Regions from separate parts of the Shewanella sp. WXL01 genome, predicted to be linked through region 1. Evidence: predicted binding sites of a transcription regulator. Region 1 holds the regulator's gene; the other holds the start of a gene.
What was found. The regulator FliA, encoded in region 1, starts transcription of late flagellar genes. The targets are predictions, from matches to a motif close to CTAAAGNTNNNNNNNNNNNNGCCGATA.
Positions count from the first base shown of each region.

Region 2: the regulator FliA is predicted to act here: its motif matches at 12,903-12,929, upstream of G3R49_RS18715 (VC2046/SO_2500 family protein).

Region 1 is NZ_JAAIKQ010000002.1:217,547-233,899, reverse strand. Features, by position in the region: gene G3R49_RS06225 (family 20 glycosylhydrolase) at 1-484, opposite strand, end outside; gene G3R49_RS06220 (sulfite exporter TauE/SafE family protein) at 1,348-2,256, shown strand; gene G3R49_RS06215 (DUF2802 domain-containing protein) at 2,425-2,823, opposite strand; gene G3R49_RS06210 (chemotaxis protein CheW) at 2,893-3,387, opposite strand; gene G3R49_RS06205 (chemotaxis protein CheW) at 3,396-4,655, opposite strand; gene G3R49_RS06200 (ParA family protein) at 4,639-5,430, opposite strand; gene G3R49_RS06195 (membrane anchored protein in chemotaxis locus) at 5,475-5,960, opposite strand; gene G3R49_RS06190 (chemotaxis response regulator protein-glutamate methylesterase) at 5,953-7,086, opposite strand; gene G3R49_RS06185 (chemotaxis protein CheA) at 7,166-9,388, opposite strand; gene G3R49_RS06180 (protein phosphatase CheZ) at 9,404-10,138, opposite strand; gene cheY (chemotaxis response regulator CheY) at 10,153-10,536, opposite strand; gene G3R49_RS06170 (RNA polymerase sigma factor FliA) at 10,580-11,299, opposite strand; gene G3R49_RS06165 (MinD/ParA family protein) at 11,292-12,173, opposite strand; gene flhF (flagellar biosynthesis protein FlhF) at 12,178-13,566, opposite strand; gene flhA (flagellar biosynthesis protein FlhA) at 13,595-15,709, opposite strand; gene flhB (flagellar biosynthesis protein FlhB) at 15,900-16,353, opposite strand, start outside.
Region 2 is NZ_JAAIKQ010000013.1:28,874-45,226, reverse strand. Features, by position in the region: gene rnhA (ribonuclease HI) at 1-437, shown strand, start outside; gene G3R49_RS18765 (class I SAM-dependent methyltransferase) at 524-1,357, opposite strand; gene gloB (hydroxyacylglutathione hydrolase) at 1,435-2,223, shown strand; gene G3R49_RS18755 (LysM peptidoglycan-binding domain-containing protein) at 2,354-3,886, shown strand; gene G3R49_RS18750 (acyl-CoA dehydrogenase) at 4,029-6,305, opposite strand; gene G3R49_RS18745 (TetR/AcrR family transcriptional regulator) at 6,318-6,959, opposite strand; gene smrA (DNA endonuclease SmrA) at 7,377-7,973, opposite strand; gene G3R49_RS18735 (DUF4440 domain-containing protein) at 8,206-8,868, shown strand; gene G3R49_RS18730 (YchJ family protein) at 8,942-9,400, shown strand; gene G3R49_RS18725 (bifunctional diguanylate cyclase/phosphodiesterase) at 9,508-11,772, opposite strand; gene G3R49_RS18720 (DUF406 family protein) at 11,978-12,262, opposite strand; gene G3R49_RS18715 (VC2046/SO_2500 family protein) at 12,356-12,868, opposite strand; tRNA gene G3R49_RS18710 (tRNA-Tyr) at 12,995-13,079, shown strand; tRNA gene G3R49_RS18705 (tRNA-Tyr) at 13,110-13,194, shown strand; tRNA gene G3R49_RS18700 (tRNA-Tyr) at 13,282-13,366, shown strand; gene G3R49_RS18695 (PLP-dependent cysteine synthase family protein) at 13,673-14,746, shown strand; gene queE (7-carboxy-7-deazaguanine synthase QueE) at 14,922-15,593, opposite strand; gene queC (7-cyano-7-deazaguanine synthase QueC) at 15,778-16,353, shown strand, end outside.

The sequences.
Region 1 (16,353 bases):
AATTAGGCATGGCATCAGTTTCAGATAACTGCCATAGCTCACCTCTGAGTGTTAAGGTTTTAGTTTGCCCAGCTTTAAAACCTGTAAACGCCTTAGTGGGGGCAATTTGGTGTAAATCCCCTTTTATACGCTTAACTTCAAACTCTGGAGACATAACTTCTAACACAGGTCGCATTTGGCTGTAGTAAATATGCCAATTTGCGCTTGTTATATCCTTGCTAGCGGTAAAATCAATCTCAGCGATAAAGCAGCGCTCAATATCACTGCCTTTTACACAAGCTTCTTCTGGCACATTGGTGACCACCCGGTAAGTCACTTTTAAATCGCTAGCGAGTGCGTTAAGGGAATCTTGTGTCCAAGGTATGTTGTTATTAGACAATGAAGATGACTGAGTAGGAGTTGTTGATAATGGTTTTGGCGCCTCAGCACAGGCTGTTAATCCTAGGGCGATTGCTATACCTGATAGCGCAAAAAGAACTCTCATATCATCCTCTTAGTAAATTTTAGTTAAAAAAAAGCTGGGGCAATTGCACCCAGCTTATACTCGCTTCTGGGGAGAGAATAAAAGTATAAATAGCTGAGCTTACGCCCAGCTTAACCTAAGTTAAGTGACCTATCTTAATCAAAGGTTGCTACAGTTTGTCATGGCAGATAACTGCCCAAGCATAGCAGTTGGAATCAACACTCTGCGCCGTAGGTTTTAGCATTACAAATTATCGTAAAGGAACAACCTATACCCTTTATTCCAGTGTTCACCGCTTATGTCGCTATATGCTGTGAAAAAGCCTAAACACAATCACTGATTTAGACCTTGAGCAACAAGCCAGACTCATCGACAAACAGGATAACTAATGATGTACAACCTCAAACACAAAGATAATGACAACGCTGTCATTTGTTAAGGTACTTAATATCGCCCCTAAAATCTACAATTAATTGACAAAAAATAAACATTTTCAGTTTAACCACGCGCTTTGGGTGTTTATATTAGGGCCTGTTGTTCTTTGCTGATTAGAATTTGTTCGAATTAAAAGCACTTTAATCGCGACGCGAGCGATGACGTCTAGTCACCTAAACCTATTGATTTTAACAACAGGGCTCGCAACAAACTAAGCTCTTTGCTAAGGGCGTAGGTGCTTTTAAACGAACCTTTCAGGCAGCGCTTGTTGTCATTTCTACTGCGTTAACGACTTATCATGTGGAACAACCACACATCAAAGTCGTTGTCTTGTATAAATTTCCAACAAGCAGCTGCAAAAATAATCTTGAAAGAGCAACAGGCCCTAGTGACTTTATTAATAAAAATCCTAATTAAGCTAGCAAGAATAATAATTAAAAGAGGCTTAAATGAGTCAGTTAGCTCACACAATCAAGCGCCATCGTTGGTGGCTAATCGCTTTAATCACAGTAAGTACTGTGCTATGGAGCTATTGGGCAAGCCATTATCCACCTATTACGCAAACCTTTATAGAATATGGACTTTTTAGCGTATTAGGCGTAGTTGGCGCCATCTTTGCCAACTCTACTGGAGCGGGTGGTGGCGTGATCTTTGTGCCAGTGTTTTCTGCGCTCAATTTTACTACTGAGCAGATGATTGCCACTTCATTTGCCATTCAATGCTTTGGGATGACAGCTGGCTCACTTACCTGGATTTTTCATTACCTAAATCATCACCGTCATGATCCAACCTGGGGAGCATTTTTAAGGTTTACGGTGTTGGCCAGCTTATGCTCAATAGCTGGGCTTTGGACAAGTTTCTCAATGAGTCTTGCTGCGCCGCTGTCTATCCATACAAGTTTTAGCTTATTCTCGATACTGCTTGGAATAATCATTATTGCCCACTCGCGAAAAGCGAGTCGCAATAAACAAATAGCGGCGACATATCAAATATCAAACTGGGACTTTATTGCTTTAACTTGCATAGGTTTTGTTGGCGGTATTATTACATCTTGGCTGTCGGTGGGCGTGGGTGAGATTTTAGTTATATACCTCATGCTTAGAGGCTTTTGCGCAAAACTTGCTATTGCCACAGGCGTTGTGGTGAGTGTGCTAACGGTATGGACAACTGCGCCGATTAACTTTGGCGCTGATAGCGACGTGCATTTTCAGGCACTACTGTTTGCTGGGCCTGGCGCAGTTATTGGCGGCATGATAGCTAAGCGTATCGCCCTGCTCTTCTCAGTCGCGCGGCTTAAGCTGTTTTTCTCGGCATGGATAATCTTAACAGGTATTGTGATGCTAGCTTTAACGCTGTAGCCGAGATTGATTTAACAGCGCTTGTTGTTGCGGCGCTTGTAGTAACTGTGACTAGCTCTAAAGTTAACTTGAAAATCTTGGACTGTAAAAACAAACAAGGCCTCAAATGAGGCCCTTTAGATTAATGGTTAACTCGGGTTACCTAAGGTACTTGAAGCCGTGGCTAAATCACTTGCGATGCAATCTGATCAAAAGCTCAGCTTCAGCTTTTGGCAGCTCACATTCTGTAACTAACTCCTCAACACCAGCACCAAGCTCTACCATTTTTAATGCTCTGGAATATAGCTTAGCTTGCGGGTCTTGTTGACTGGCTTCTTCAAGTTTTTCAGATTGTTTAGTGAGATTGTTCTCTATCTCTACAACCCGTCTACCCATACCGATAGTGCCACTACGAAGCTCTTGTAGTTCGCGTTTTACCGCTTCTCGCTGTCTATCGGACTCTTTTAGCAGCACAGTTACCGCATCGACTTTTGATTTTAGTTTTTGCATTTGCTTGTACATCAATATCATCAGCACAAAACAAACGATCACTAATACCAGTGCGCCTGTAATTAACTCGTCACCCATCTATGTTCCCAGTTCACTTTTCGCTATTACTGACGCACCTAGCGCCAGCATAAATGGATGATAACACAATTAAAGTTGCGTCAGTTCTGCCCATTCTTCGTCTGATAGCAGCTTGTCTAAATCAACTAAAATTAGCAGCTCGTCGTCACGATTACTCACGCCTTGAATAAACTTAGCGCTTTCTTCTGTACCTACGTTTGGTGCATTGTCAATTTCAGAGCGACGTAAATATACAACCTCTGCAACACTATCAACCAAAATACCAATTACTTGCTTTTCAGCTTCAATAATGACAATACGAGTTGAATCATCAACATCTGCTGAATGCAGACCAAAGCGTGAACGAGTATCAATTACCGTCACCACATTACCACGCAGGTTAATAATACCTAGCACGTAGTGAGGCGCACCAGGAACTGGAGCAATCTCGGTATATCGCAGTACCTCTTGTACTTGCATCACATTGATACCATAGGTTTCGTTATCAAGCTTAAACGTTACCCACTGCAGTACTGCATCATCATTACCTGCAGCTACTGCTGCTACACTTCTTGAATCACTCATAGTTAACCTCAGTCAATCGGATCCTGACTACCTAAACCTGCTTCAAGCATTTCGATTAATGCTTTTACATGTAATATTCCACACATTTGCTCTTTTACAACTCCGGCAAGCCATGGGCGCTTACCGGGTTTCTCCCGCCAATTGACGTGAGATTTATTAATTTTTACTGCATTAACCAGCGACTCACAGGTTAAACCCCAATCACTGTCTTCTAGCATCACAATATACTGATAATCAATGGATTCAGCTAGCTCAGGAGTGTATTTTTCGGGCATGACCCACGCTCCTGAATCAACAACATTGATTTGACCATCACGATGTGGCTGCACACCCATAAACCACTTAGGTCGTCCAATAATATTGTTAATGCGCTCAACCTTAACAATTCCGCCTAAACTCACCAAGGGCACAGCTAACGTTAAGCCCGCAACGTTAAAAAACAGAACCTGAAACTCATCATCTAACGCATCTTGCAAGTTATAGGTAACTTGCGGTGGTTGCCCACCTGTTTGTACTTTTGCCTTAGTATCAAGCTCTGGTGTTACTTGCTCAACGCTATCTTTGTTAATAATAGCGGCTTTTGCTTGAGTTGCAGTTGTTTGCTGTTGTTTATTATCGACTAAAGAGTTGATTTCTTTATCAACACTTGCCGTTTTCTGCTCAACTTTAGGCTCAACTGCTGCAGTTTTAACCTTAACCTCACTGCTGCTAATCGCCTGACGAACTTTTTCAGCACTTTGTTTAATTTGCTGCTGAAAATCCGTTAACTCAGGTTCTGGTGTTGCTGTCGGTGCTGGCGCTGCAACTTGAGGCTTTGGCTGTTTAATTGGCTCGGAAACGACAGACAACAAGCGCTCTAACGCTTGCTTATCCACACTTGGCTCTTCAAATGGCCGAGACGTTAAGGCTGCGGCCTTACTACTTGCCTTAGCTTGAGTATGCTGCTCTGTGCTCGCTTGCTTTTGCAACGGCCTTTTAGGTGCAGTTTGATTTTGCTCAGCAACTTTTTGTTGCTGTTTAGCATCTTCAGCCTTATCTGTATGTTGTGGCTTTGATGAGGCCACTTTATCAGTTGCAGCGTTTGTAGCTGGCTGTTTAGTCTCATGCCTGCGTGACTGCAAGGTAGATTGATCCAGAGAAGGATTGGCAACCTCAGCTACAAGTTCTACCGCCGATTCAGACACTTCTTCAGCTTGAGTTTTTGGCTCAGGCTCTTGCAGTAACAAGCTAAAATAATCAAAAACAGTTTCATCAACCGATTTTGACATGTGCAAACTCCTGAGACAGTAAAAAATCTAACAAGCGGTTATAAGCTTTCACGCCACGACTGCGCGGTGAGTAATGAGAAGCTGGCAGGTGCGCCAAACTCGCATCACGAAACTTGGTGTCAACGGGAATAACGTCATCCCATAAGGTTTTGGCATACTTATCCTGTAAGTACGATAAGGCAACTGGCGACGCTTTAGTTCGCTTATCAAACATGGTTGGCAAAATGGAGTAGCTGTATTGCGTTTTCTTAGAGCGCCCCATGAGCTCCATGGTCTTGATCATGCGATCTAGACCTTTAATCGCTAAAAACTCAGTCTGAACTGGAATCACGATGTGCTGACTGGCAGCCAAGGCATTGACCATCAGCACACCGAGTACTGGTGGGCAATCAATAATAGCGACATCATATTTATCTTCAACTAACGTCAATAAGTTGCGTAGCACTAACCCCATGCCTTCTTGATGCCCTAGCGCGCGATCTAGAGTCGCAAGCGCCATAGTCGCAGGGATAATATCTAATCCTTCTACTTGGGTTGGCAATACATGCTGAAGCACGAATTCGCTGGTAAGATTTTGGTGATTAACAAATACATCGTATAACGAGCCAGGCACTTCTTCTGAATCGATGCCAAGATAATAGCCAAGCGAAGCATGGGGATCGGTATCAATCATCAGTACTCTTTGACCACGCTTAACCAGCGCACCGGCAAGGCTCGCGACTGTAGTGGTTTTACCAACACCACCTTTTTGATTCGCTATGGTCCATACTTTCAAACTTGCCTCTCTTGCTGTATTAGCGCTTTAGGTAAGACTTGCAACTATCTATTGGTATCGTCTAGTTCACGTGTTGTCACGCGAATGCCGCCATTGGGCAAACTAATCACCTTAACGCCATCTTCATTTTCTGAAACCACAACCTGCTGAGCTGAATGTCGATTAGCATTACTAGCATCATTGCTTTGCTTTTCAGTTGTAGCACCTTGCTCAGGCTCAGTTGTCTGTTGTTGCGTACTTGGCGGTGTTGCACTGCCTACGGTTGCTTTTTGCTCTGGCGAACTTTTTGCCATTTCGATAAACGCTTTCGTCTGCTCTGGATGGTTCGCCATCCAAGTGGCTATTTCCTGTGCTTGCTCATCTGGCACCATCAGCAAAATCTGACTGGCTTTTAGCTCTTCGATTTCAAGCTGCTGTGCCTTATTTAATTTCGCCGCGTTTACATACAGCATCAATACAACAAGCAAGGCGATGATAAGCAGTGAACTTATCAACAGCAGCAAAGGGTTGTAGGACTTTGCCTTAGCCACGCCCTGACTCTTTCAAAATAGCACTTGCCATATCATCAAGCGCAATAGATTGACTAGACAAGCCAGCTGAAGCCACTGCCTGGGGCATACCATAAACCACACAGCTTGCTTCATCCTGAGCCCAAATGGTTGCCCCTTTCGCTTTAAGCAAGCGTGCGCCTTCGCGGCCATCAGCCCCCATTCCCGTCAATACGACGGCCAGAATATCGCCGTCATAAACCTTTGAAGCAGAAGCAAAAGTAATATCAACACAAGGCTTGTAGTTCATATCAGCCTTACCTGCGACGACTTTTAATCTGCTGCTCACACCTGTCTTTTCAATTAACAGCTGCATGCCACCTGGCGCAAGGTACGCACACCCGGGCCTGACGAGATCGCCAGATACAGCCTCTTTAACCTCGATTTTGCAAAGGCTATTTAAACGTGTGGCAAATGCGGGGGTGAATGCGGCGGGCATATGCTGGATTAGAAAAATCGGATGCGGATAGTTTACAGGAAACTGAGTTAAGATTTTTTGCAGCGCAACCGGGCCCCCTGTTGAGGTACCGATCAATAAAGCCTTGTATTGCTTACCGCTCGCACGAATGGATTGAGCAGGTGTCGAAGCTGGAGATTCAACTCTTGGACGACTGCCTATACTTCTCAGTGGTTGAGATTGGCGGGTGCGATCCGGTGTTTCCCTAGAAATTTCTCGTGTTGGCGTCGCTCTACTTGGGGTGCGAAATACTCGGCGACGGCCGAGCGCTTTGATGCGTTGTTGCAATAGTGAAATGGCATCAGCTTTGTTGGTCGCAATATCTTCAAAACGCTTAGGTAGAAAATCCAAAGCACCCGCCTCAAGCGCATCCAGCGTAGCTTGAGCGCCATCATGGGTAAGCGATGAGAACATTAAAATAGGTGTCGGGGTTTCAGCCATGATTTTTCGAACCGCGCTGATGCCATCAAGCACTGGCATTTCGATATCCATGGTGATCACTTGCGGTTTAAGTTTCGCAGCCATGGTGACTGCTTCTTGACCATTAACTGCGACACCTACAACTTCAAGATCAGGAGATTGATTAACAATCTCACTAACCCTGCGTCTGAAAAAACTGGAGTCGTCTACCACTAAAACTTGTATGGCCATTTAATCCCTTTACTAATGGAACTTTTATTATCAAACTCAAGCTGGGTAGCTCCGGCGTCCCGCACTACCCTCATTCAAGTTATTTGTTTTTAGCGTAATGCTTTAATAGCCCTGGCACGTCAAGGATTAACGCGATACCACCATCAGAGGTAATGGTTGCCCCCGCCATACCTGGCGTACCTTGTAACATGCTGCCAAGAGGCTTAATTACCACCTCTTCTTGACCAATAAGGGCATCGACAACGAAACCGATTTGCATGGTACCCAGTTGTACAATCACCACATGACCGTGCTGTTTGTCGCCATGTTTGAACGAGCTTTGGTCACGGCGTAACCAATGTTCAAGATAGAATAAAGGCACGGCTTTATCGCGAACAATCACGGTTAGCTGACCGTCGACAATATTGGTCTTGGTTAGATCTAGGTGGAAAATCTCATTCACGCTAGATAACGGCAGGGCAAATACTTGCTTAGCAACATCAACCATCAGGGTTGGCATAATTGCTAGCGTTAACGGCACTTTAATTTCAAGTACCGTACCTTTACCCTGCACTGAATCAATGTGAACAGTACCATTTAGCTGGGTGATGCGGGTTTTCACCACATCCATACCTACACCACGGCCTGAGATGTCTGAAATTTCTACTTTAGTTGAGAAGCCTGGAGCAAAGATTAAGTTATATGCTTCATTGTCCGTCATGCGCGCTGCGGCATCTTCATCTAACACGCCGCGGCTAATCGCAATCTCTTTGAGCTTTTGCGCGTCCATACCGGCGCCGTCATCTTCAATCTTTAGAAGAATATGGTCACCTTCCTGACTTGCAGACAAGGTAATGGTACCGGTTCTTGGCTTACCATTTGCCTCACGTGTGAGCGGCATTTCAATGCCGTGATCCACTGAGTTGCGAACTAAATGAACGAGCGGATCGGCTAGCGCTTCAACTAAGTTTTTATCAAGGTCAGTGTCCTCACCCACCATGACTAAATCAATTTCTTTATCGAGCGAGCGCGCTAAATCGCGAACAACCCTTGGGAAACGGCCAAATACTTTCTTAATTGGCTGCATGCGGGTTTTCATTACCGCGCCTTGAAGATCTGCTGTCACCAAATCAAGGTTAGCTAGCGCCTTACTCATTTCTTCATCTTCACGAGTAATGCCTAGACTTACTAATCGGTTACGCACTAATACCAGCTCTCCAACCATGTTCATAATCTGGTCTAGACGAGAAGTATCTACACGAACTGTGGTTTCACCTTGAGGTATCGTTGGCGCTTGACCTTTGGCCGCTTTATCTTTGGCGGGCTCAGGTTTAGGCGCAGCTTTTGCTGGTGCTTTTGCTGCAGGAGTTGGTGCTGCTTTTGGCGCAGGTGTTGATTGTGGAGCTGCTTTAGGCTCAGGTGCTTTAGCTGCTGGCGTACTAGGCGCAGGAGCGGCTTTTGCTGGTTCAGACTTAGGCTCAGCATCGACGGCTTTTGGTGCACCGCCTTTACCGTGTAGCTCGTCTAACAGCGCTTCAAATTCATCGTCGGTAATATCGTCAGCATCCACCATAGGTGGTTGCTCGACCTCAGCAGGCTTAGCATCACTGGTCTTGAAGCTACCTGAACCATGTAACTCATCTAATAAAGCTTCAAATTCATCATCTGTGATTTCATCATCAGCGACCGCTGACGAACTTGCAGGTTCAGCCACCGGCTGCTCTTTCGTATTTGATGGACTACCGCCTTCACCATGCAGAGCATCGAGTAAAGCTTCAAACTCGGATTCATCAATTTCATCAATGCCACCTTCCCCTTCATTAGCCTGAGGCTCCGGAGTAGGTTCAGGGGCAGGTTCTGGCTCAGGCTCTGGGATGGGCTCGGGTTCTACGACAGTAGACTCTACATCACCTCCCATTTCAGAAGGCAGCGGCTCGCCAGAGCTCAGCAGTTTAAGCTTTTCTAATAGTTCTGGTTCTGCTGGATCTTGCTCGATACCTTGCTGAGTTTGTTCAAACATGCTGTTAATCGAATCAACAGCTTGCAAAATAATGTCCATCAACTCAGAGTTGACGTGGCGTTTACCGGTTCTTAACAGGTCGAAGGTATTTTCTGCCTCATGACAGACATCAACCATAGGTGTAAGACTCAAAAAGCCTGCACCACCTTTAACCGTGTGGAACCCACGGAAAATGGCGTTTAATAAATCACTATCGTCAGGATTATTTTCAAGCGCAACTAATTGCTCTTGTAGAAGCTCAAGGATTTCACCCGCTTCAATTAAAAAGTCCTGCAGTATCTCTTCATCGACATCAAAGGACATTAAGTTGACTCCTAATTAGAAACCCAGGCTAGATAACAGATCATCGACTTCATCTTGACCTGTAACAACATCTTCGCGTGTTTCTGCATCCATTATAGGGCCTTCGGCCTCAATATTATTATTTGCTGTTTCTTGTGCTTGCATTGGGTGGTCACCAAACACTGTCAGCATGGTAACTAGGTTGTTTTCCACTTCTCTGACAAGGTCTATCACCCGACGGATCATTTGTCCGGTTAAATCTTGGAAGTCTTGCGCCATCAATATTTGATTGAGCAATTCACGTAAACGATTCGAGTCATGAGCACTGTGAGACATAAACTTCTGAACGTCGTGACATAACACTTTGAACTCGCTCAGTTCTATGTCGCGGCGCATCAATTTATCCCACATAGGGGTCACACTTTGAATGTTTGTAATTATGGTATCGGCCAAAGGTAAACATTCTTCAACCGCATCCATGGTTTTATTTGCAGCTTGTTCCGTCATATCGATGACGTAGTTAAGCCTTTCTTTGGCATCTGGGATTTCTGTGTTAGCTAATTCAGAGAGGCGACTATCAAGTTGGAAGTCTTCAAGGGCACTATGTAACTGACGAGTTAACTTACCGACCTCTTCAAATAGCTCCCTTTGAAGAGGGGCAGCGATTTCACGAATGAGGTTATCAGCTTGCTCTTGCTGATCAGCACTAAGCAGCTCAACCAGCAACTGGGCTTGCTCAAGTGTAATCAATCCCGCGTTTTCTACCTGCATGGCGTATCCCTACTTTATGCTAAGCGTTCAAAGATTTTATCTAGCTTTTCTTTGAGCGTGGCTGCGGTAAATGGCTTAACCACGTAGCCGTTTACACCAGCTTGCGCTGCAGCAATAATCTGCTCACGCTTGGCTTCGGCCGTTACCATAAGTACAGGTAAATGTTTAAGAGAATCGTCAGCGCGAATGGCTTTCAATAAGTCGATGCCTTGCATACCAGGCATGTTCCAGTCAGTTACAACAAAGTCAAATTCGCCTTTTTGTAACATAGGTAGGGCCGTAGACCCGTCATCTGCTTCTTGGGTATTGTTGAACCCCAAGTCTCGCAACAAGTTCTTGATGATACGTCTCATTGTTGAAAAGTCGTCAACAATAAGAATCTTCATATTCTTGTCCAAGGTTTCCTCCGGTGAGCTTACACTTATGTGCTCTATTTATTAATTATTCTTGTGTCCAATGCTTGAGCTTACCTTTTAGTCTTAACATAGCCTGACTTAAAATCTGACTAACTCTAGACTCACTAACCTCAAGAATGGCACCAATTTCTTTTAAGTTTAATGCTTCGTCATAATACAGGGATAAGACTAAAGCATCACGCTCAGGCAAAGTTTTAATAGCTTCAACTAACGCAGATTGAAACTGTACTTCAGCAAGCGACTCAAACGCTTCGTCCGGGTTTTCGTCTTCCGGGACGATGACATCTTGCGACACGCCCAAGTCTTCTATGCCTATGATTTTCCCCACAGAAACGTCGTTTAAGATATGATGGTATTCATCTAGCGACATCTCAAGTTTTTCAGCAATTTCTGTGTCACGAGCATCGCGCCCAAGTGTTTGCTCTAACTCATCGATCACTTGAGTGATACGACGACTATTTCTGTGAACGGAACGGGGAACCCAATCACCACGGCGGATCTCATCAATCATTGCCCCTCGGATGCGGATCCCAGCAAAGGTTTCAAACTTGGCACCTTTACTGCCATCAAATTTTGATGAAGCTTCAAGCAGCCCCATCATTCCTGCCTGCAACAAGTCATCCAATTGCACAGAGGCAGGAAGCCTAGCCAACATATGGTGAGCGATACGTTTTACTAGCGGAGCATACTGTTCAACGATAGACGTTTTGTTATCGAATTGGGTATATGCTGCAGCTTTATTCACTCGCTCGTTCCTCTTGCTGAGTAGGACGATGGACTAAGCGTTCAACAAAAAATTCTAGATGCCCGCCAGGTTGTTGCGGGATTGGCCACGTCATAATCTTGTTAGCTAAGCCATGATAAGCGATAGCCGCTGGCGATTTTGGAAAGGCTTCAATTACTAACTTCTGCTTACGGACAGATTTGCGCAAATTATCGTCAAACGGCACCGTTGCCACCAGCTCTAGCGCGACATCTAAGAACCTGTCTGTCACTTTACTGAGTTTAGCAAATAATTCCATACCTTCTCGCAAAGAACGCACCATATTTGCAACAATTTTGAAATGGAACACACCATGCTCGCGACTCAAGATCTTTATCAAGGCATAAGCATCGGTAATCGAGGTTGGCTCGTCACACACGACAATCAATACATCTTGTGACGCACGTGAAAAACTCAGCACCATATCTGAAATACCTGCGGCGGTATCAACAATCAGTACGTCGAACTGAGTGCGCATTTCACTAAAGGCGCGAATAAGGCCTGCATGCTGAGCTTGAGTAAGCTCAACCATAGCTTGGGTACCAGAAGTTGCTGGCACAATACCAATGCCTTTAGGACCTCGAACAATAATATCGTCTAGCTCTGATTCGCCAGATAGAACGTGAGATAAGTTTTTCTCAGCGCGAAGGCCAAGCATGACATCCACGTTTGCTAACCCTAAGTCAGCATCAAGTACTAATACTCGTTTGCCTTTTTCAGCGAGAGCAACTGCGGTGTTGATTGAAACGCTGGTTTTACCTACGCCCCCTTTACCACCTGAAACCGCGATAACTTTCACTTTTTCGTTATTTGGTTGATTCATCATACGTAAACCGCTTGCTTGATCCCGGGTCATATCTTTACTCAAATGCATAGGCCATCTCATTATGGTTGGCCGTTTGTGGTGACGGTTGTTGCTCTGATTCGTTCAACGCACTTAGCGCTTGCTTGGCTAAGGCTAACGTATCCGCGACCTTCATGTCTTCAGGAACACGTTGACCATCAGTCACATAACTTAATGGTAACTCATTTTGAATCAATACGCTCAGTGCGCCAGCAATTGATATTGATTCGTCTAACTTGGTTAATATAGCACCGGCTAGAGGGATGCGTTTAAAATGATTTACTGCATCTTGTAACACTCTGCGCTGGCCTGTAGCTGACATAACAAGATAACTACGAATTGGAATTCGGCTATTAGCCGTTAAGTTATCTAATTGCTGATATAGGCGCATATCTCGCTGTCCCATACCCGCAGTGTCTATCAATACCAATTTACGACTTCTAAATTGGTATAAAATTTGTTCAAGCTCTGCTAAATCATGAGCTTGCTTAACAGGGCACCCCATTATTTTGCCATAAGTTGCCAGCTGCTCATAGGCTCCAATGCGATAATGGTCTGTTGTGATCATCGCAACTTGATCTGGACCATGATGTGCGACAAATCTTGCTGCAATTTTCGCCAGCGAAGTGGTTTTTCCCACACCTGTTGGACCAACAAATGCCACAACGCCACCACGCTTAACAATATCATCGCCTTGATTATCTAACAGGTTGGCTAAACTCTGTGGCAAAGCACGCACTAAATCTGCTGGCGTATAATTTTGGCTGAGTGCTGCTAGGTTTGCAGCAACTGGTGCAGAAAATTCTGCAGCAATGAGCTTGCTCTCTAACATAGCGCCAACAGGGTCGGTGCGCTTTTTCTGATCTGTCATCAATTCAGAAACTTGATGAGTTAGCAAGCTACGAAGCGATGCCATCTCTTCTCTTAGTGATTCAATTTCAGCAGATGACGATTTAGCCGCTCTAGGCTCTGGTGTAAACTGCGCTGCTTGAGGTTCGCTACGTTGAGCTTTTGGCTGTTTACTTGCTTCTAATTGTCTTGCCCACTCAGGTAACTCAGGTTCTTCCTTACGCTGCGCTAGCTGATCATTAATGCGACTTTGTTGCTTCTCAAGCAGTGCTTGTAAAGAATCCGCGACAGGCGGCGGGCTAACTTTTGCCTGAGTTTTAATACTGGCATTGCTTGACTGCAATGACACTCGGTCATCTGACACATCCATAAAGCCAGGAGCCGGTGCGTTAACGGCTGCATTGGCTTTTGGTTCGTCGTAATCCACAGCAGCGACAATTTCGATGCCACCAGTCACTTTTTTATTGGACATGATCACGGCATCAGAGCCTAAGGTCTCTTTGACTTGTGCCAGCGCGCCGCGCATGTCTTTGGCAAAAAATCGTTTAATCTTCACTGAAACACCTCAAATCTAAAGCTGACCACTATTGTCCAACTGACTGCTGCCCAACGGCTGAAACAATTCGAATTTGTTTCTCATCTGGTATCTCTTGATAAGAGATCACCCGTAGGCTTGGAATAGTGTACTTAACAAATCTTGACAGCGTTGACCTCAGCATACCCGATGTCAATAATATGGCTGGTTGGCCGACCATTTCTTGCTTCTGCGCCGCATCTAATAGTGACTGCTGCATACGCTCTGCAAGGCCTGGCTCAATATTCGGCCCTTCGCCCCCTGTCGCCTGCATAGACTTATGCAACATCTGTTCCAGCTCTGGCGCCAATGTAATGACAGGGATCTCAAGCTCAGGTCCAGAGATCTCTTGTACGATCATCCGTTTCAACGCAATACGCACTGCAGCCGTGAGAACTTCGGTGTCATTACTCTTACCGCCATACTCAAGTAGTGTTTGTACAATTGTGCGTAAATCACGCACGCTAACCCCTTCGTTAAGTAAGTTCTGCATCACTTTAACCACATGGCCAAGTGGCATCACATCAGGAATAAAGCCATCAATTAACTTAGGTGATTGCTTCGCTAGCATATCCATTAGCTGCTGCACTTCTTCATAACCCAGCAGCTTAGCGGCATTGTTACTTAACAGCTGGCTAATGTGTGTTGCGACTACAGTTGCGGTATCAACCACTGTGTAGCCTAGCGTTTGCGCTTGCTCGCGCTGCTCAGGGGCAATCCATACCGCTTCTAACCCAAAGGCTGGGTCTTTGGTTTCTATGCCATCGAGCTTGCCATAAACCTGACCTGGATTGATGGCAAGCTCGCAATCATGGCGAACTTCGGCCTCTCCCACAACTACGCCCATTAACGAGATTTGATAAGCATTTGGCGCTAAATCAAGATTGTCGCGAATATGCACCGCAGGCACTAGGAAACCAAGCTCTTGTGAAAGCTTCTTGCGCACACCTTTAATTCGGCTTAATAACTCACCGCCCTGACCTTTATCCACCAGCGGAATAAGACGATAACCCACTTCTAAACCAATGGTATCGACATGGCGCACATCGTCCCAGCTTAGCTCTTTTGGCTCGGCATCTTTTGGCTCACTCGGCCCTTTTGTAGCCTTCTCTAATGCTTTTGCTTTGTTCTCTTGAATGCGTTTGTGTACAAAGTAAGCTGCGCCTGCAGTAATAAACGCAAAACTTAAAAATGCTAGGTGCGGCATACCCGGCACAATACCCATCACAAATAGCACACCCGCAGCAATTGCCAATGACTTGGGGCTGTCAAACATCTGACTTATCATCATCTGCCCCATGTCACCCGACTCGTTTTGACGGGTCACCATTAATGCCGCTGCAATAGACAGTAGTAGGCCAGGAATTTGCGCGACTAAACCATCACCAATGGTCAGTAAGGTATAGATTTCAATTGCACTGGAGAAATCTAATCCGTGCTGCACCATACCAATGACAAAACCACCAAGAATATTGATGACAAGAATAAGGATACCGGCGATGGCATCACCTTTTACAAACTTCGACGCACCATCCATCGCACCGTAAAAATCTGCTTCTTTGGTTACTTCAGCGCGACGCAGCCTTGCTTGCTCTTGATTTAATACGCCTGCATTTAAGTCAGCATCAATTGCCATTTGCTTGCCCGGCATAGCATCAAGGGTGAAACGCGCGCTCACTTCCGAAATACGCCCCGCACCTTTGGTTACTACGGCAAAGTTAATGATGATCAAGATTAAGAACACCACTAAACCAACCGCATAGTTACCACCAATTACCACGGAGCCAAAGGCTTCAATCACTTTACCAGCTGCATCACCACCATTATGTCCCTCAAGTAACACAACACGTGTTGATGCAACGTTTAACGCTAGTCGCAATAGCGTGGCAACGAGCAATACAGATGGAAACGCCGCAAAATCCAATGGTCTGTCGGTATAAATGGCGACTAGCAGCACCACAAGCGCCAAGGCAATGTTGAATGAGAAAAGAATATCGAGCAGAAATGCTGGCATTGGCAACACAACCATACCAAGGGCTGCAAGTACTAAAAGGGGGGTACCTATGCCTTTAAAACTGGCTGGTTTTATTTGCTTAAACTGCCCAAATGTTGCTTTTACATCCATTTGATGAGACCTATAAATTTAATGCGCTGCTTCGATACCTAAACTAAAGAGGAGTAGCAGTTTATTGACGTTCAATCACAATTAAGCATCAATCTGCAAAATGTAGACCAGCCTTGTATAAGCTAAAACCGCATGAGCAAAATTTGCCCACGCGTAATTCAAATAACAGCTATTAATGAGGATGCTTAAGCTAGTGCTTTAACTCGTCAGGAATGGGTTGGTTAAGCGGAATTGGCGTTGGCTTGCGTCCCTTGCCTTTTTGGTACTGACGCAACTGAAATACATATGCAAGTACCTGAGCCACCGCGGTGAAAAGTCCTTCTGGTACTTGTTGGTCAACTTTGGTGGTGTGATAAATAGCCCTGGCAAGTGGCGGTGCAGATACAATAGCGATTTCATGCTCGCGAGCAATTTCACGAATTTTAAATGCGACCTCATCAACGCCTTTAGCAATTAAAAATGGCGCTGGTGAGCGAATAACATCGTACTTTACTGCTACCGCATAGTGTTCTGGGTTAACCACAATCACATCAGCATTAGGCACTTCAGTCATCATGCGTCGTTGAGCCATCTCGCGCTGCATTTGCCTTACGCGGCCTTTAACCTCAGGTTGACCTTCAGTTTCTTTATATTCATCTTTTATT
Region 2 (16,353 bases), on a different contig from region 1:
GTTTAGGTAATCCAGGCCCTGGTGGCTATGGCGTCGTGATGAAATACAAACAACATACCAAAGAGCTATCAGCTGGATTTGAGTTGACTACCAACAATCGTATGGAGCTACTTGCCCCAATTATCGCCCTTGAAGCACTATTTGAGCCTTGTAAGATCACCCTCACCTCTGACAGTCAATACATGCGCCAAGGGATCACAGGCTGGATTAACGGATGGAAACGTAACGGCTGGCAAACCAAAGCTAAGACACCAGTCAAAAATGTAGATTTGTGGAAACGGCTCGATAACGCAATCGCGCAGCATGAGATCGACTGGCGTTGGGTAAAAGGTCACTCTGGCCATATTGAGAATGAGCGCTGTGATGTGTTAGCTAGAACAGCCGCAGAAAGTCACCCTACCACTGTTGATGAAGGTTACATCGCCCAAAACAACTAAGTGTAAAAAGTTAAGCGCTAGCAGTTAACAGATAAATGCGTTTATTACGAGCCAGCACACAAGCAACCTTTACTGCTCGGAGCTTGTTATTGCTTGGTATTAGTTATCACTTGTGAGGACAATTTGGCTGAACGCCCGGCACTGGGTGCGGGAGACCAATTACCTGCGCGCTGCTCACGTTTACTCTTAACCCGAGTCAATGGCATTTCAATTTTACGCGCTACGATTAAGTAAACCGAGCCAGTATTTGGTAGCCAGGATTGCAGCTTATCTTGCAAAGACTTTAATGTAGAATTCGTCGTCAGCAGCGAGTCAAACATAAAGCGCTCATCACTTTGTACTTGAAAACCCAGCAGCCCTAGCCAATCTTTAATCCTCGATGGCATAAACAGGTGACCACACCAAGGCAATTGCGTTTGGTACTTAGGCAGTAGCTTTCCGGCAAATAATGGGCTGATTGGGTTGAACCCGACAATAAACAAATAACCGCCACTTACTAGTACCCTATCCATTTCCCTAAGTAGCTGGTATGGATCTGATTCAAACTCTAAGTTAAACGCACTTAAGATCGCGTCAGTCGATTTGTTCTGAATGGGTAAATGATGGATATCAGCAACTATGTTGGCTTGAATATCACTTTGCTGATCGTCTAACTCACACTTTTGCTCAGCTTTTTTTGTTACTTGTTGCTTGGCATTTTTCTCTGCTCCAAGCTCTGCGAGATCAGCCTCAAAGACATTATAATGGCGCGATACACTGCAATGGAGAGAAGAAACTTGGCTGCTTAAATGTCCTAACTTGAGCAAGTGGTAACCAAACACTCTAGGCCACCAAGGCTGCAAATGCTGCTCCACTTGTTGCTGAATTTGTTCGCCATGTGGCAAAGCGTGCCAGCTGTCAGGTTTTAACAAAGTCTGCAAAAACTAACCCCGCAAATTAATGATATAGGTAGCACTTTAGGTTAACCTAAGCATATCAGCAATTAACCATCAGCCCTATGCTAAATATACACGCAATTAATGCCTTCAATGACAATTATATCTGGCTAATTGAACACAAGAATATCGCTTGTGTTGTTGATCCTGGCTGCGCCAGTTCGGTATTAAACTTCTTAGAAGTACACCCGCACATCACCCTTGGTGCAATTTTAATTACCCATCACCATGCCGATCACACAGGTGGCATCAATGAGTTACAACAAGCATTTGCAGAAAAGCTACAGGTATACGGCCCGCAAAATCAAATTGCGGGCATCAATCATCAATTAACGCCAACTACAAAGCTAGAGCGAGCCCAAACCTTATCGATTGAACCACTAGGTATTACCGCCAAAGTGCTTGCTACACCAGGGCATACATTAGATCACCTGTGTTATGTCATTGAAGACAACTTGTTTTGCGGAGACACCTTGTTTAGTGGCGGCTGTGGGCGACTATTTGAAGGCACGGCAACGCAAATGCATCATTCACTCAGCGAACTTGCAAAGCTTGATGACAGCACCAAGGTATATTGTGCCCACGAATACACCTTGGCCAACCTAGCGTTTGCTAAAGCGATAGAGCCAAACAATGATGACTTAATGGCGTATGCGAAGCAGGCTGTCACGCGAAGGGACAATCAACTCGCCACCATTCCAACCAATATTGGACTAGAAAAAAGCATTAACCCTTTTTTACGTGCACATTGCGAGACAATTTGGCAACATCTACAAAAAGAATACTCACTTACAGTTAATGATCCATTGCAGGCATTTACCTCAATTCGCAAACTAAAAGATGAGTTTTAACCTTAGAAGCGATCACAAAGACATTGGCGCTAATTTAATCTACAATGCCGCGCCAATAGATAATTAAAAAATCGTAGTGCTCAGCAGTTACCAATATTGCATTACCCTGAAACCACGGATTTACCAGTTAATGAATTTTAAATCGACATTGGTTGTTAGCAGCCTGTTTATTATGGGCGGCTGTCAAACCTTGACCGCACCAACACCAGTTGAAAACCCGCCAGCTGATACAACCAAGATAACCCAGAGCGAAAAACACCCCACTGCTGCAGAAGAAGTCGAACAAGAAATCGCGCAAATAACAGATGTTTGGCAGCGCATTGGCCAGTCTTTATCTATGCCTGTGCCAGACGAAAAATTAGTGAATCAATATCGCGACTGGTATCTTAAAAATCCAAAGCACTTAGCGATTGTGTCGAAACGCGCAGCACCTTACATGTATTACATTGTTGAGGAAGTTGAACGCCGTGGATTGCCACTTGAGATCGCCCTACTGCCAATTATCGAAAGTGCATTTGATCCACATGCGTACTCAGGTATGCACGCCTCTGGCCTTTGGCAACTGACCGCACCTACGGCAAAAACCTTTGGGGTTCAAACTAACTGGTGGTATGACGGCCGCCGCGACGTGATTGCATCAACCGATGCTGCGCTTGATTTACTCGAATACCTTTACGCCAAAATGGGCAACAACTGGTTGTATGCAATCGCTGCATATAACACAGGTGAAGGTCGTGTATTCAATGCCATTAAGCGTAACAAGTCTAAAGGCAAACCAGTTGATTTTTGGTCGTTAAGATTACCGCGTGAAACCTCTCGTTATGTGCCACAATTACTGGCACTTGCCGATGTGATTAAACATGCTGACAAGCATAACCTTGCGTTACATCCAATTATCAATGAGCCAAGTATTAAAGTCGTTGACATTGGTAGTCAGTTAGATTTGAACCTTGCGGCTAGCATGGCTGGCGTTAGCGTTAATGAAATTAAGCAACTTAATTCAGGACTTCGCAGCTGGGCAACGCCGCCACAAGGTCCGCATCAGCTAATGCTACCTAGCCACAAGGTAGAGCAGTTCAGTAAACAACTTAACGAGCTTGATCCAGCAAGTCGCATCAACTGGCTGAGATATCAAATTCAACCAGGTGATAGCTTAAGTGTTATTGCAAGGCAGTTTAATATTACACCTAGCATCATTCGTAGTAACAATGGGTTAACCAACAACAATATTATCGCTGGCAAACATCTATTAATCCCTGTAGCAGCCAATGGCGATGCGCTTGATGTGAATCATATTGCGCTTACTGACAAACGCACGCTTGAGCAAACTGAAACCAAACGCAAAGTAACATATAAAGTTCGCTCTGGTGATTCACTGTGGAAAATCGCCAGACGTTTTGATGTGAAAGTGGCGCAGTTAACCCAGTGGAATAACTTATCTGCAGATCACACACTATCAATCGGTCAGCGACTACAAGTCTATCCTGGTTCACCAAGTGGTATGCGCACAGTTGAGTACAAAGTTAAGTCAGGTGATTCGTTAGACAGGATCGCTAGCAAGTATAAGGTATCGGTAAAAAACCTTATCAAGTGGAATAGCTTAGAAAACAAGAAATACATCCACCCAGGCCAAACGCTTACCTTGCGGTTATCAAGTACCTAGTACTGTTAATTAAACGAATGCGGTAGATAAGTTCATACCGAACCAAATAAAAAAACGCGGCAATTGCCGCGTTTTTTGTTGCTCTTAGCCAATATTCAATTGCTAGTAGTTAATGACTAGTGGCTAAACAATACCAGTTAACTTATAGCTTATCGAAATCATCAACATTAATTGCCGCTAAGCGTAGCTTGTCTGCATCTAATAGTTGCTGATGCTCTTGCTCAGTGATCACACCTTCAGCTAAGGCTTTATTAAGTAAATCTGGCATTGGCAACTTAGCAGGCAGTTTCTTCGCCTTCTGCGCAGCTTTCAGCTTTTTGTACAGTTCTTTAGCTTGATACTTGGCAATAAAGGCAGCTTCAACTTCAGCGATACCACTAGTATCACCTTCAAATTCACCACATAAGAACGTAATGCGATCGCGAGCAGGACTTGGCTTCATCATATTGACACATAAGTTAACCGCATCTTTGTCAGCAGGTAATGTAAAGTGGTTACCTAGTGGGAATACGATTAATTTAAGTAAGATTGATACGAACTTGTTCGGGAAGTTACGTACCGCCTCTTCTAAAGCTTTTGCAGCAAAGTGCAAACGCTGCGCCATGACAAAGTGGACGATTGGCAAATCGTCATGTTGACGACCATTATCTTCATAATGTTTTAATGTCGCCGACGCTAAATATAGCTGGCTTAACACATCGCCCATACGAGCAGAGATCATCTCTTTACGCTTGAGATCACCGCCCATAATCAACATTGAAATATCGGTCATCGTTGCCAAAGCCGCAGAGATACGGTTCATGTGACGATAGTAGACCTTAGTTTCGCCGCTAACTGGCGTGCTCGAGAACACACTACCTGTTAGCGCATTACCAAATGACGACAATGCGTTACGAGTAGCATAACCAATGTGACCCATTAACAGGTTATCAAATCTATCTAAACCTGCTGCGCTATCTTCCATACCGGCCGCTTCCATTTCTGCAAGCACGTACGGATGACAACGGGTTGCCCCTTGACCGAAAATCATTAACGAGCGGGTTAAGATATTCGCGCCTTCCACCGTAATGGAAATTGGGTTAGCCATAAACGCGTGACCGAGATAGTTTTTAGGTCCAAGCTGGATACCCTTACCTGATTGGATATCCATTGCATCTTCCATCACATCACGACCAAGTTCAGTCATGTGGTACTTAGCAATGGCGGTTACAACCGATGGCTTCACTTTCAAGTCAATACCAAGTGTTGTTAAACGACGAGCTGCTTCAAGCTGGTAGGTATTTGCAATAATACGCGCCATAGCTTCTTGCACACCTTCGAAGTAACCAATTGGCATTCCAAATTGTTGACGTACATAGCTGTAAGCCGTTGTTGTCTTAGTGCTCACATGACCAGATGCAGTTGCTAGTGCCGGCAGTGAAATACCGCGACCTGCAGAAAGACATTCAACCAGCATTCTCCAACCACGACCAGCGTATTGAGGACCACCAATGATCCAATCAAGTGGAATAAACACATCTTTACCTGAAGTAGTGCCGTTCATAAACGCCATATTTAATGGGTTATGACGACGACCGATTTCAACGCCATCATGATCGGTTGGGATTAACGCACAGGTAATACCTATATTCTTGTTGTCACCAAGTAACCCGTCTGGGTCACGCATTTGAAATGCTAAACCCAGCACTGTAGCGACTGGAGCTAGAGTGATATAACGCTTATTCCAGGTCAGGCTAATACCGAGTGTTTCTTCACCATTAAACTCTTGACGGCAAACCACGCCAACGTCAGGAATTGCACCTGCATCGCTGCCCGCTTCTGGACCTGTGAGCGCGAAACATGGAATGTCTTTACCCACAGCGAGACTTGGTAACCAATGATCTTTTTGCTCTTGCGTACCATAGTGCGTTAATAGCTCACCTGGACCCAATGAATTAGGCACCATGACTGTAACTGCAGCGCTGATACTACGAGTTGCTATCTTAGATACAATGGTCGAGTTTGCATAAGCTGAGAATTCGCGGCCACCGTACTTTTTAGGGATGATAAGTGCAAAGAAGCCTTCTTTCTTAAAGTAATCCCATAGCTCTGGCGGTAGATCTTTGCGATTATGCACAATGTCAAAATCATCAATCATCGCCAGCGCGGTTTGTACTTGATTATCAAGAAAGGCTTGCTCCTCAGGAGTCAGCCCTGGTTTACCGTAATCATGCAATTTGTTCCAGTCAGGCTTACCGCGAAATAGCTCGCCTTCCCACCATACATCACCCGCTTCCATCGCTTCTTTTTCAGTACTAGAAAGTGGTGGTAGGACTTTCTTAAAAAAGCTAAACACCGGACGAGTGATAAATTTAATCCGCAGATCACGCACACCAAAGAGTATGGCAACTGCAATAATAATTAATATAACAATACTCATATTGGGCCTTCTTTACTTAGTCGGTACAGGCACTGCAACGCCAGCTGCCATGTACGGGATTACTTTACGCAAAATAGCTTCAGTATCATTGTGTTCATCATAATCGGCAGCAGCTATGTCGTTTAACGCATCGGCCGATGCCATAGTGAATACAATCGTGCCAAGGGTAAAGTGTAGTCGCCAAAACATCTCTACAGGTGGAATGTGTGGCGCACTTTGTTTAACAGCTTCAACAAATGACGCTAAATGCGCACCATAATGGGTGGTGATAAACCAACGTAGATGGCCTTGGCTTTCAATATAGCCGCGTCCTAGTAGCTGCAAGAAGATAATCGTGCCGCCATGCCTAACTTTGTTAAGCTCAAGCAGTGGGTCAATAAGCGTCGAGAAAATCTCATCCAATGATGCTTGCTCAGGTTGCTTTTGCAACTTAGCAATTTCATTTGCTGCATTAGGCATAAATACATCTAAGTATCTGGCTAACACTGCGCGTATCAGCTCTTTTTTAGAGCCAAAATGATAATTAACTGAAGCTAAGTTAACTTCAGCTTTACTTGTAATGAGGCGCAAAGATGTTTCTGAAAACCCCCGCTCAGCGAAAAGTCTTTCAGCAGCATCTAGAATCCTTGTCTTTGTATCTGTCCGGCTTGCCATCCTAAAATCCAAGTTATATTTAAAACACCCGTTTAAATTAATGTTTGAGCGAACAGATGTCAATTGAAAAATGACACAACAATACAGCGATATCAGGGTAATTTACTAAGGAATCGAGATAGGTAAGGATATGTCACTAGGCAAGTTAGTAAGTCCCGCTGTCGAGTGCTAAGGTTTTGTAGTCATTTGTACCTGTGCATAGAACACGGAGTCTCTTTTAAACATACGTATGTATCGTATCAAGCAAAGTTACATTTTAATTTGAGTTTATAGCGAATTAACTTATCAACAGCTAAAATAACGACCAGTTAATACGTTAAAACTAAACATAGAAACTCAACACAAACTAATGGGACCGAAGTGCCCCCTGCTTAGATTAACTTTTCCAGGGGCCTGAGTTATAGAAGCGGTAGGAAATTACCTAAAGCCGTGCCCTTTGCGGTTCAGTTCACTGTTATCAATTCGTTTTTGCTTAGATTTCGTTAGCATTACAAACAAAGCTCCACTGCCACCAAGTTGGGACGTAGCACTATGATAAGCCTGAACTTGAGGTAAACAGCTAAGCCATTGAGCTACCGCTGATTTCAATAGTGCAGGAAACGGTTTGTTGTTACGACCCTTACCATGGATTACCAATAAATTGCGCTCTCCAAGGTATTCTGCCTGATAAATTTGATTGAGCAGAGCTTGCCTTGCATGGCTAAGGCTGAGCCCTTGCAGCTCAACTATGGTTTTACAATCATAAGCGCCCTGCTTTAACTGTTTGAATACTTCAGCTTGCACGCCATCAATCTTATATTCAATTACATCATCACTTTTAACAGGTGTGATCATCGCGGGATCAATTGTCATTAACGTCAGCAACTCGTCTTCATCGGCTGCAAGCTTTTTGGCTATTTGTGCTTCAGTTTGTTTGAACTGTTGCTGCTCAATCACGTTATCAGCAGTAGCAGTGTTCTTTAATGGTTTAACATCGGCCATTGCTTCAAAAAAAAGTTGATTATCATCTGACATAATGGCTCCTACACACTTTGTAAACATTCTGAGCTATGGTGGGCAGCACTTTTACTTTATAGTTTTACCCATCAAGCGATAGCCTGTTAACAACTAAATGTTAACCCTCTAGGTTGCTAACTTAATACAACGGTCTTGCCAACGCATGGCCAGTCGTACTTAAGTTATCAACATAATATGTACCCTAATAATTATCGGCTTCGCAAACAAAATATAAGAGAGTTTAATCTGAATGGCTATCATTCAACCGTTCCAACTTATTGTCATCGTCACTTTGATGTTTTCGAGTTTCAGTCACTTAGCTATTGCAAAAGAAATTGCAGACGTGCAGCAAGACATCAATTCACAGCTGAACACAAAGCTCAGTGAGTTTCAAAGTGCGTTCGAGCAACTTGATACCAAATCACTCACTTCCATCTACGCCAATGATGCGGTATTTATTTCTGAAAGCCGAAACGATGAGATAGTGCAAGGCAAGTCGAAGATCTTGAAGCTATACCAGAGCTTTTTCGACAAAATCACTCGCAAGAAAGCCACGCTCGAAGTGGATTTTAGAGTCATCGAGCGACGCCTACGTCCTCAAAGTGCCATTGATGTCGGCTATTACATCGTGCGTTTCCATCCAGCAAAAGAGTCTGGTGAGCCAGTTAGCGAATTTGCGGGCAAATTTATCAATAATTACGAACTTGATGAAAGTGGCAATTGGTATTTAGCGGTTGATGCTAATACGCGATCGCAAGCCGATTTGTATTACAATGCCAAACCCGCGGCAAACTTGTATTTTGGTCGTCAGTTTATTGAGCAACAATCTTATAAACAAGACGAAACACCGACACCGCGCCAAGATCAATACAAAGATGAAGATCAGGCGGCAAATGCCAATGAGCAACACTAATCAATACCAACTATAAATAGACGTTCAAAGTCGGTTTGCCCTAGCCTATTATCAAATGTATTGAGTCTTTATCATGTCTTTATGTCCTTGTGGCAGTAATCACAATTACCAAGATTGCTGCCAACCATTACACTTAAAACAACGCGTCGCTGAAACCGCAGAAAAACTTATGCGCTCGCGCTATTGCGCCTTTGTCAAAGCTGAATATCAATATTTAATAGATACCCATGCCAGCGAATTTGCTAGCGGGCTAACAAAAGAGCAACTTTCTGAAAACCCAGCAAACTGGGTTGGTTTGCAAGTTGAATCAGCAATTGAGCGCGCAGATACTGCCAAGGTCACTTTTAAAGCCTGGTATCAAATTGACTGCGGCTTTGATGCGATTTATGAGTGCTCAGACTTTATAAAGCGTGATGGTATCTGGCTGTATACTAGGGGCGAGCAATTTGAAGCAAAGTTACCTAAACGCAACGACATGTGTATTTGCAATAGCGGCAAGAAATTCAAGAAGTGTTGTGCCTTAACGCTTTAACTTAGAGTCAGAGGCAAAATCTCGGCTAAATCAACACCACTAAAAAAGCGCCGCTATAAGCACCAAACTATCAGCGGCGTAACTTCACAGCATTCAGTCTAGATAAACTATATTGACGCCATCACAGCCATATTACTTAACGGCTCACTAGGGGCTATGACATTGTCATTGACCTGGCTTAAGAACTGCCTAAATTCATTTTCACGTACAGGTTTACTGTATAAATAGCCCTGGGCATGATCACAGCCATTATCAACGAGGAACTGTTGTTGTTCTGGCGTTTCAATCCCTTCTGCAGTGAGTGATAAATTTAACGCCTTAGCCATAGCGATAATCGCACTCACAATCTCTCTGCTCTCGTAGTTATGGTTGATGTCCATAATGAATGAGCGATCGATTTTAAGCTTAGTGATCGGGAACTGTTTGAGGTACTTCATCGAGCTGTAACCAGTACCAAAGTCATCAATCGCGAGTCCAACACCAAGCTCTGTTAACTGATGGCATAGCATGGTTGCATAGCGCACATCTCCCATTAGCTCAGTTTCGGTAATTTCTAAAATTAGCGTGTGAGGTTTAATCCGATAACGAGTCAGCAAGGTCCATACTTGCTCGTATAGGTTGTCACTAAAAAACTGGCGCGCAGCAACATTCACGTGCATACGAATATCGACATTTGTATGTTGCCATAAATTTAGCTGTTTACAGGCGGCTTCGAGTACCCACTCACCAATGGCATTGATCTGGCCTGATTGCTCAGCGATATCGATAAATGAGCCTGGATAAACCACACCTTTGCGCGGATGATTCCAACGGATCAACGCTTCAGCACCGATGTAACCACCCTGCTGTAGGTCTTTGAGTGGCTGATAATAAAGCTCAAACTGACGTCCACGAATTGCTGCTTTTAAGTCACGTTCGATTTCAATGTTATTGTCGTATTGACTCAACAATTCCTGATTGAAGTACTGAATATGTTTTGTAGATTTACGTTTTGCGTATTGCAGCGCAATATCAGCACAACTTAGTGGAGCATGACTGCCAACGACAATGGTTAAATCCACCACAGCCACAGCTGCTTTAGGCTCAATTTTTTGTCTCGCAATAACCGAAGGCAGCAATAAAGAATCATAGAGTTTAGTAAACAGAAACTCGGCATATTGCGGACTTTCTTGTACAGGCAAGATAATCGCAAATTCATCACTACCGATACGAGCGGCATCAATAGCGTTATTGGCACTGGCAAAGTGTTTTAAGCGGCGGGCGATTTCAACGAGCAGCTTGTCACCCACTTCATGTCCATTGGTATCGTTAAAGCGCTTAAAGCCAATTAGGTCAATGACTAGCAAATAGCCATTGTTGGCATTAGCTAACTGGTTTTTAAAGTAGGCGCGATTGTGTAGCCCGGTTAAACCACATTGCCAGGCAAGTCGCTCAAGATCAGCTTTATGCTCAAGCTCTGTAGAATTATCATAACAATTCACCAGTGCATACAAGTTGCCTAATTCAGTATTAAATGGTGATACGTGATAATGCACAGATTGTGGCTTACCATCACGCCTAATCAATTGGGTATCACCTTTTACAGTCTGACCATGTTTGAGCTTGTTGAGCATAAGATCTAGCAGCTGCAAGTTGTTGCGAAACACATCTAATTGCATCACGGTACTTTTGAGTACCTGCTCGCGCTTCAAACCGCTCATTTCTTCATGAGCTCGATTGACATACTCAATCACACCGTTTTCTAAGCTCACCACCATCACCACATGCTCAGAGTGCTCTACTGCACTACGAAGCAGGTTTATTCGCTCGGATTTATCATAGGAATATCGAGTGGCAAGGGTAAGTGCTAATTGATCCGCACACTGAATAATAAATTGCAGATCATCGATTGGCCATTGCTTAGCTGCAATGTGCTCGATCGACAATATGCCTTCAATATGGCCATTAATACGAATTGCAACATCGAGCACAGAGACAATATTGGCTGCCTGATAATAGCTTGATAACTGGGTGAGTAACGGATGATTTTGCGCATCGTCTGTTTGGATGTAACGATGCAAGCGTAATTCGTCGACATACTCTTGGTTAGTACGCGCGAGTTTACGATGACTTGCGTAGTCATTGAACAAATCGCTATCACCATGGGCATGTGCCACAAGTTGATAGTAGTTTTGTTCACTACGTTTTGGCTGCTCTAAAATGGAGCTATTAACTACGGGTTGATCAAACAGCCACACAAAGACTTGTGTTACCTGGCAATACTCCCGTAGTTGCTGACAGACTAATTCAGCGGTAAGAGCAAAGTTACCTTGCTGTTTAGCACTGGAATTTACAATTAATTCCAACAAGTGCTGATGTTCTTGTCGATTCATTGGTATCCCGAAAACAACATGCTTTACATCCTGTCTCTGACAAACTTCTTAGAGACGACGACTAATGTTTGCACGTAGGGAGAAATTATTAACGGTAAAATAGCGCGTTTTGTAATACTTTTTTATGACACCAAGATAACATAACACTAACGCTAGGCGCAATTTGTAACCACTAAGTACATGTTAATAAATGTAACTTCGCTAGTTACAGTTGATTCTCCAATTGAAAAATCATCTTCTCTGCGGCTACATCAAACACGATATCTACCGACTCGCCATCACCCGTATGAGTATAATTTACCTCTACATTGCTAAATCTCTGTTTAGCTTTCTCTACTATTTGCTCTAGCTCCTGAATTTTATCGCTACTACTTTTAATAGTAAGTACACAATCGTGCTCGTCGATGACTGCACCGATATCGACAAAGCTACCGCACTCCGGGCAGCTATCATTTACATTACCTTGCTGCTCAATAATTTTCTTAACCATATGAACCTCTTTAATCAACTAAAGGTTAATCATAACTAAGAATCGAACTTGATATCGCTAAGTGCTTCACAAATCAAGCTTAATACTAAGCTGCTATGCGGCTACCTGTATGCATTTAGCCATCGTACGTTGCTGCTCAATCTCACTGACATAGTTAATTGCAGCTAAATTAACCTCTGCTCCATTCCCCAGTGCACTATTCTGCTGCCCTTTATGCTTAAGTTGCGTTAAGTGGCTACAATTGGACAAGCACAGCTGCATGTCTAAATCGTTTTCACCTCTTATCACTTGGGGTTCAGGTAATAGTGCTTGCGATAGATTAAATTGGCTTTGCCCTTGTTGCTGGAACACATGGGCATGATCGACAACATCAGATTGCTGTGAAAGGTCATGCAGTAAAGGTTGCTTTGGCGGTAATTGCAGTTCCTTGGCTAACTTTTGATCGAGCGACAGATGTTTTTCTAGTTCAAATTGAGCCATGTCGCGTGCGTCAACAGACAGCATCGCTAATATCAAGCCAAAGTCACCACGTTGGTTTTGGTGAATATCTTGATTTAAGCGCGTGCCTAATTGTAATTCGTTGACTAAAGCTGACTCAATTTGCATATAAAAACATCATCTATTGCATCTATTGATAGATAATCGACCAAACGAGCCAATACTTGAGGTTTTTTTTGATTTTTTGACTTTACATGCTGACCCATTGTGACTACTATGGCGTCCGCAAATTGAGGAGGGGTTCCCGAGTGGCCAAAGGGATCAGACTGTAAATCTGACGGCTCAGCCTTCGAAGGTTCGAATCCTTCTCCCTCCACCATTTTGCGCAAGTGATAAATAGACCGTTCGTGGAGGGGTTCCCGAGTGGCCAAAGGGATCAGACTGTAAATCTGACGGCTCAGCCTTCGAAGGTTCGAATCCTTCTCCCTCCACCATTTATCGGTGCTATGATCACTTACAATAACTATTGTGGCTAATAGTTTATAAACAACACTAGTAAGTGTCTTGCTTATTAGTTCAGTGGAGGGGTTCCCGAGTGGCCAAAGGGATCAGACTGTAAATCTGACGGCTCAGCCTTCGAAGGTTCGAATCCTTCTCCCTCCACCACTTTTCTTTTTTACCCTCAATAAACATTCTGACTTCATTAGTAACTTGCAAATCCCAGTAGTTCAACTGCTCTGTGCTGCGCTTGACACGGTTGTCTTAATTCCAAGCGAAACCGCTAAACCACATTTACCCGCCACATAAATGTTACCTTGTATCATAAATTATGATTAAGTCATTAAGCCTAGGTGATGTGAATTAACATTTACGCCCTTTATTCCGTCAATTGAATACTCATTGCAAACCAAAGCTTGGTTCGCTGCGCAGTGTTGTTTATGCTCTAGGCATCAATAACTAACCGAGCTTATTATGTCTACCTCTTGGATCAACAGTGCTATTGCAAAAATTGAAGCTGATTATCAACGCTCAGCCGACACTCATTTAATTAAGCTAGATTTGCCGCAACTAAAGGGTATTGATATCTACCTTAAAGATGAAAGCACCCACCCAACTGGTAGCTTAAAACATCGTTTAGCACGCTCACTTTTTTTGTACGCCCTGTGTAACGGTAAAATTAAACAAGGCACCACTATTATTGAATCTTCGTCAGGCAGCACTGCTGTATCAGAAGCTTACTTTTCTCGCCTATTAGGTTTACCGTTTATTGCTGTGATGCCAAAGTCGACCGCGAAGAAAAAGATTGAGCAAATTGAGTTTTATGGTGGCAAGTGCCATTTTGTTGATACAGGTGACCAAATTTATGCCGAATCAGAGCGCCTAGCAGCAGAGCTAAATGGACACTATATGGATCAGTTTACTTATGCCGAACGAGCAACTGACTGGCGTGGTAACAACAATATTGCCGACTCGATTTTTAACCAAATGAAACGTGAGCCAAACCCTATTCCTAAATGGGTGGTAATGAGCCCTGGCACAGGCGGCACATCGGCAACAATTGGACGCTATATTCGCTACCAACAGCTAAACAGCCAACTATGTGTAGTAGACCCGGAAAATTCTGTCTTTTACGACTATTACCAAACGGGTGATGTAACGATTACCGGTGACAAAGGCAGCAGAATTGAAGGTATTGGTCGCCCACGGGTTGAGCCATCATTTATTCCTGGCGTCGTAGATACCATGATGAAAATCCCGGATGCGGCGTCAATTGCCACCATCCAATGGCTAGAAAAGCTAATAGGCCGTAAAACAGGCGCATCGACAGGAACAAACCTTTATGGCGCGTTGACACTAGCAAGCCAAATGCAAGAAAAAGGCGAAACAGGTTCTATCGTTACCCTGCTGTGTGATTCTGGCGAGCGTTACCTAGATACCTATTACAATGACAGCTGGATAGCAGACAATATCGGCTGCTTTAAGCACTTCCAGCAAGTATTGAATAAGTTTGATGAATCAGGCTTGATTGAAGATAGCTGCCAGTAGTACCTAGGCAATAATATCTAAGCTGCAAAGCCATTATTTTATAATACTTGATATAAAACCATTGTTTCAACACTAAAAAAGCCATTCATACGAATGGCTTTTTTATTGCTGCTTGGTTCAATTAGGCACAAGTTGAAAACCTGAGTTAATACAGCGAGAATTAACTCCGAGCTAACTAATCAATATTTAGATACTTGTGGGTCTGTACTGACAAGCGCCAATTTCGTGCAATACACGTTGCCATTGCAAGCTCAGTTGCACGCGGCTTTTGGCTAATCGGCTGTAAGCAAATGGTTTTGCCTTCAATATTGATTGGCGCTAATAATTGGTCTAGCTCGTCAATGTGTTTATCTGTGGCAACCGGGTGTTTAATTTCGTTCGCTCTAATTAGTGCTTGCTCAAGCACTTCCATGCCACCTTTCATGTTCACTTTCGGTGATACCGTCACCCAGGTATCAATGTGACACTTAACTTCAAACGTACCACTCGTTTCTATCTGAGTTTGGTACCCTGCTGCATTAAGTGCAGTTGTAAGATCAGTTAAGTCGTACATACATGGCTCGCCACCAGTGATGACTACATGCTTTGCGGTAAAGCCCTTTGCAATAAACGCATCAATTAAGTCTTGAGCTGATAGCTCACTCCAACGCCCGATTACGCCATCAACTTGAATTACCTGAGCAGGTTCGACTTTGTTGTTTTCTTCAAGCTCCCAAGTATGTTTGGTGTCGCACCATGCGCATCCCACTGGACACCCTTGTAGACGAACAAACAGTGCTGGCACACCGGTAAACATGCCCTCACCTTGGATCGTTTCAAAGACTTCATTCACTGGATATTGCGTCATGCTACTACTCAAATTGTTTAATCGCGTTGTTGGGTGGGCAGTTATAGTGTAAAGCGTAACTAGGTGCAAGTTTTCGGGCTATTTAAATCAGTGTATCGGTAAAATTTAGCCCAATCGCATAGTCTGCTTAGGATTCAGCATCAAACTAATATAAACTTGGTAACAAGTTTAATTAGGTAAGTAAATCATGAGCAAATCAGTTAACTCAGCGTTGGTCGTATTCAGTGGTGGCCAGGACTCTACGACATGTCTAATTCAAGCATTAGCTAAGTATGACCAAGTACATGGCATTACATTTGATTATGGTCAACGTCACCGCCAAGAAATCGAGATCGCTAAAGAACTCGCAAACAAGCTAAATTTGGCCTCGCACAAGGTAATGGATGTTGGCTTACTAAACGAACTTGCCGCATCTGCGCTAACACGAGATGCCATTCCTGTATCAAATGAAGTGATGAACAACGGGCTGCCTAATACGTTCGTACCTGGGCGTAATATTTTATTTTTAACCTTGGCCGGTATTTACGCTTACCAATTAGGTTGTGATGTCATTATCACTGGCGTGTGTGAAACCGACTTTTCAGGCTACCCTGATTGCCGCAATGAGTTTATTCAATCAATGCAGTCAAGCCTTGCACTGGGTATGGACAAGCCAATAACCATTGACACGCCGTTAATGTGGCTTGATAAAGCAGAAACCTGGGCGTTAGCAGATAAGTATGGCCAACTCGAATTGGTCGAGCACGAAACTCTCACCTGC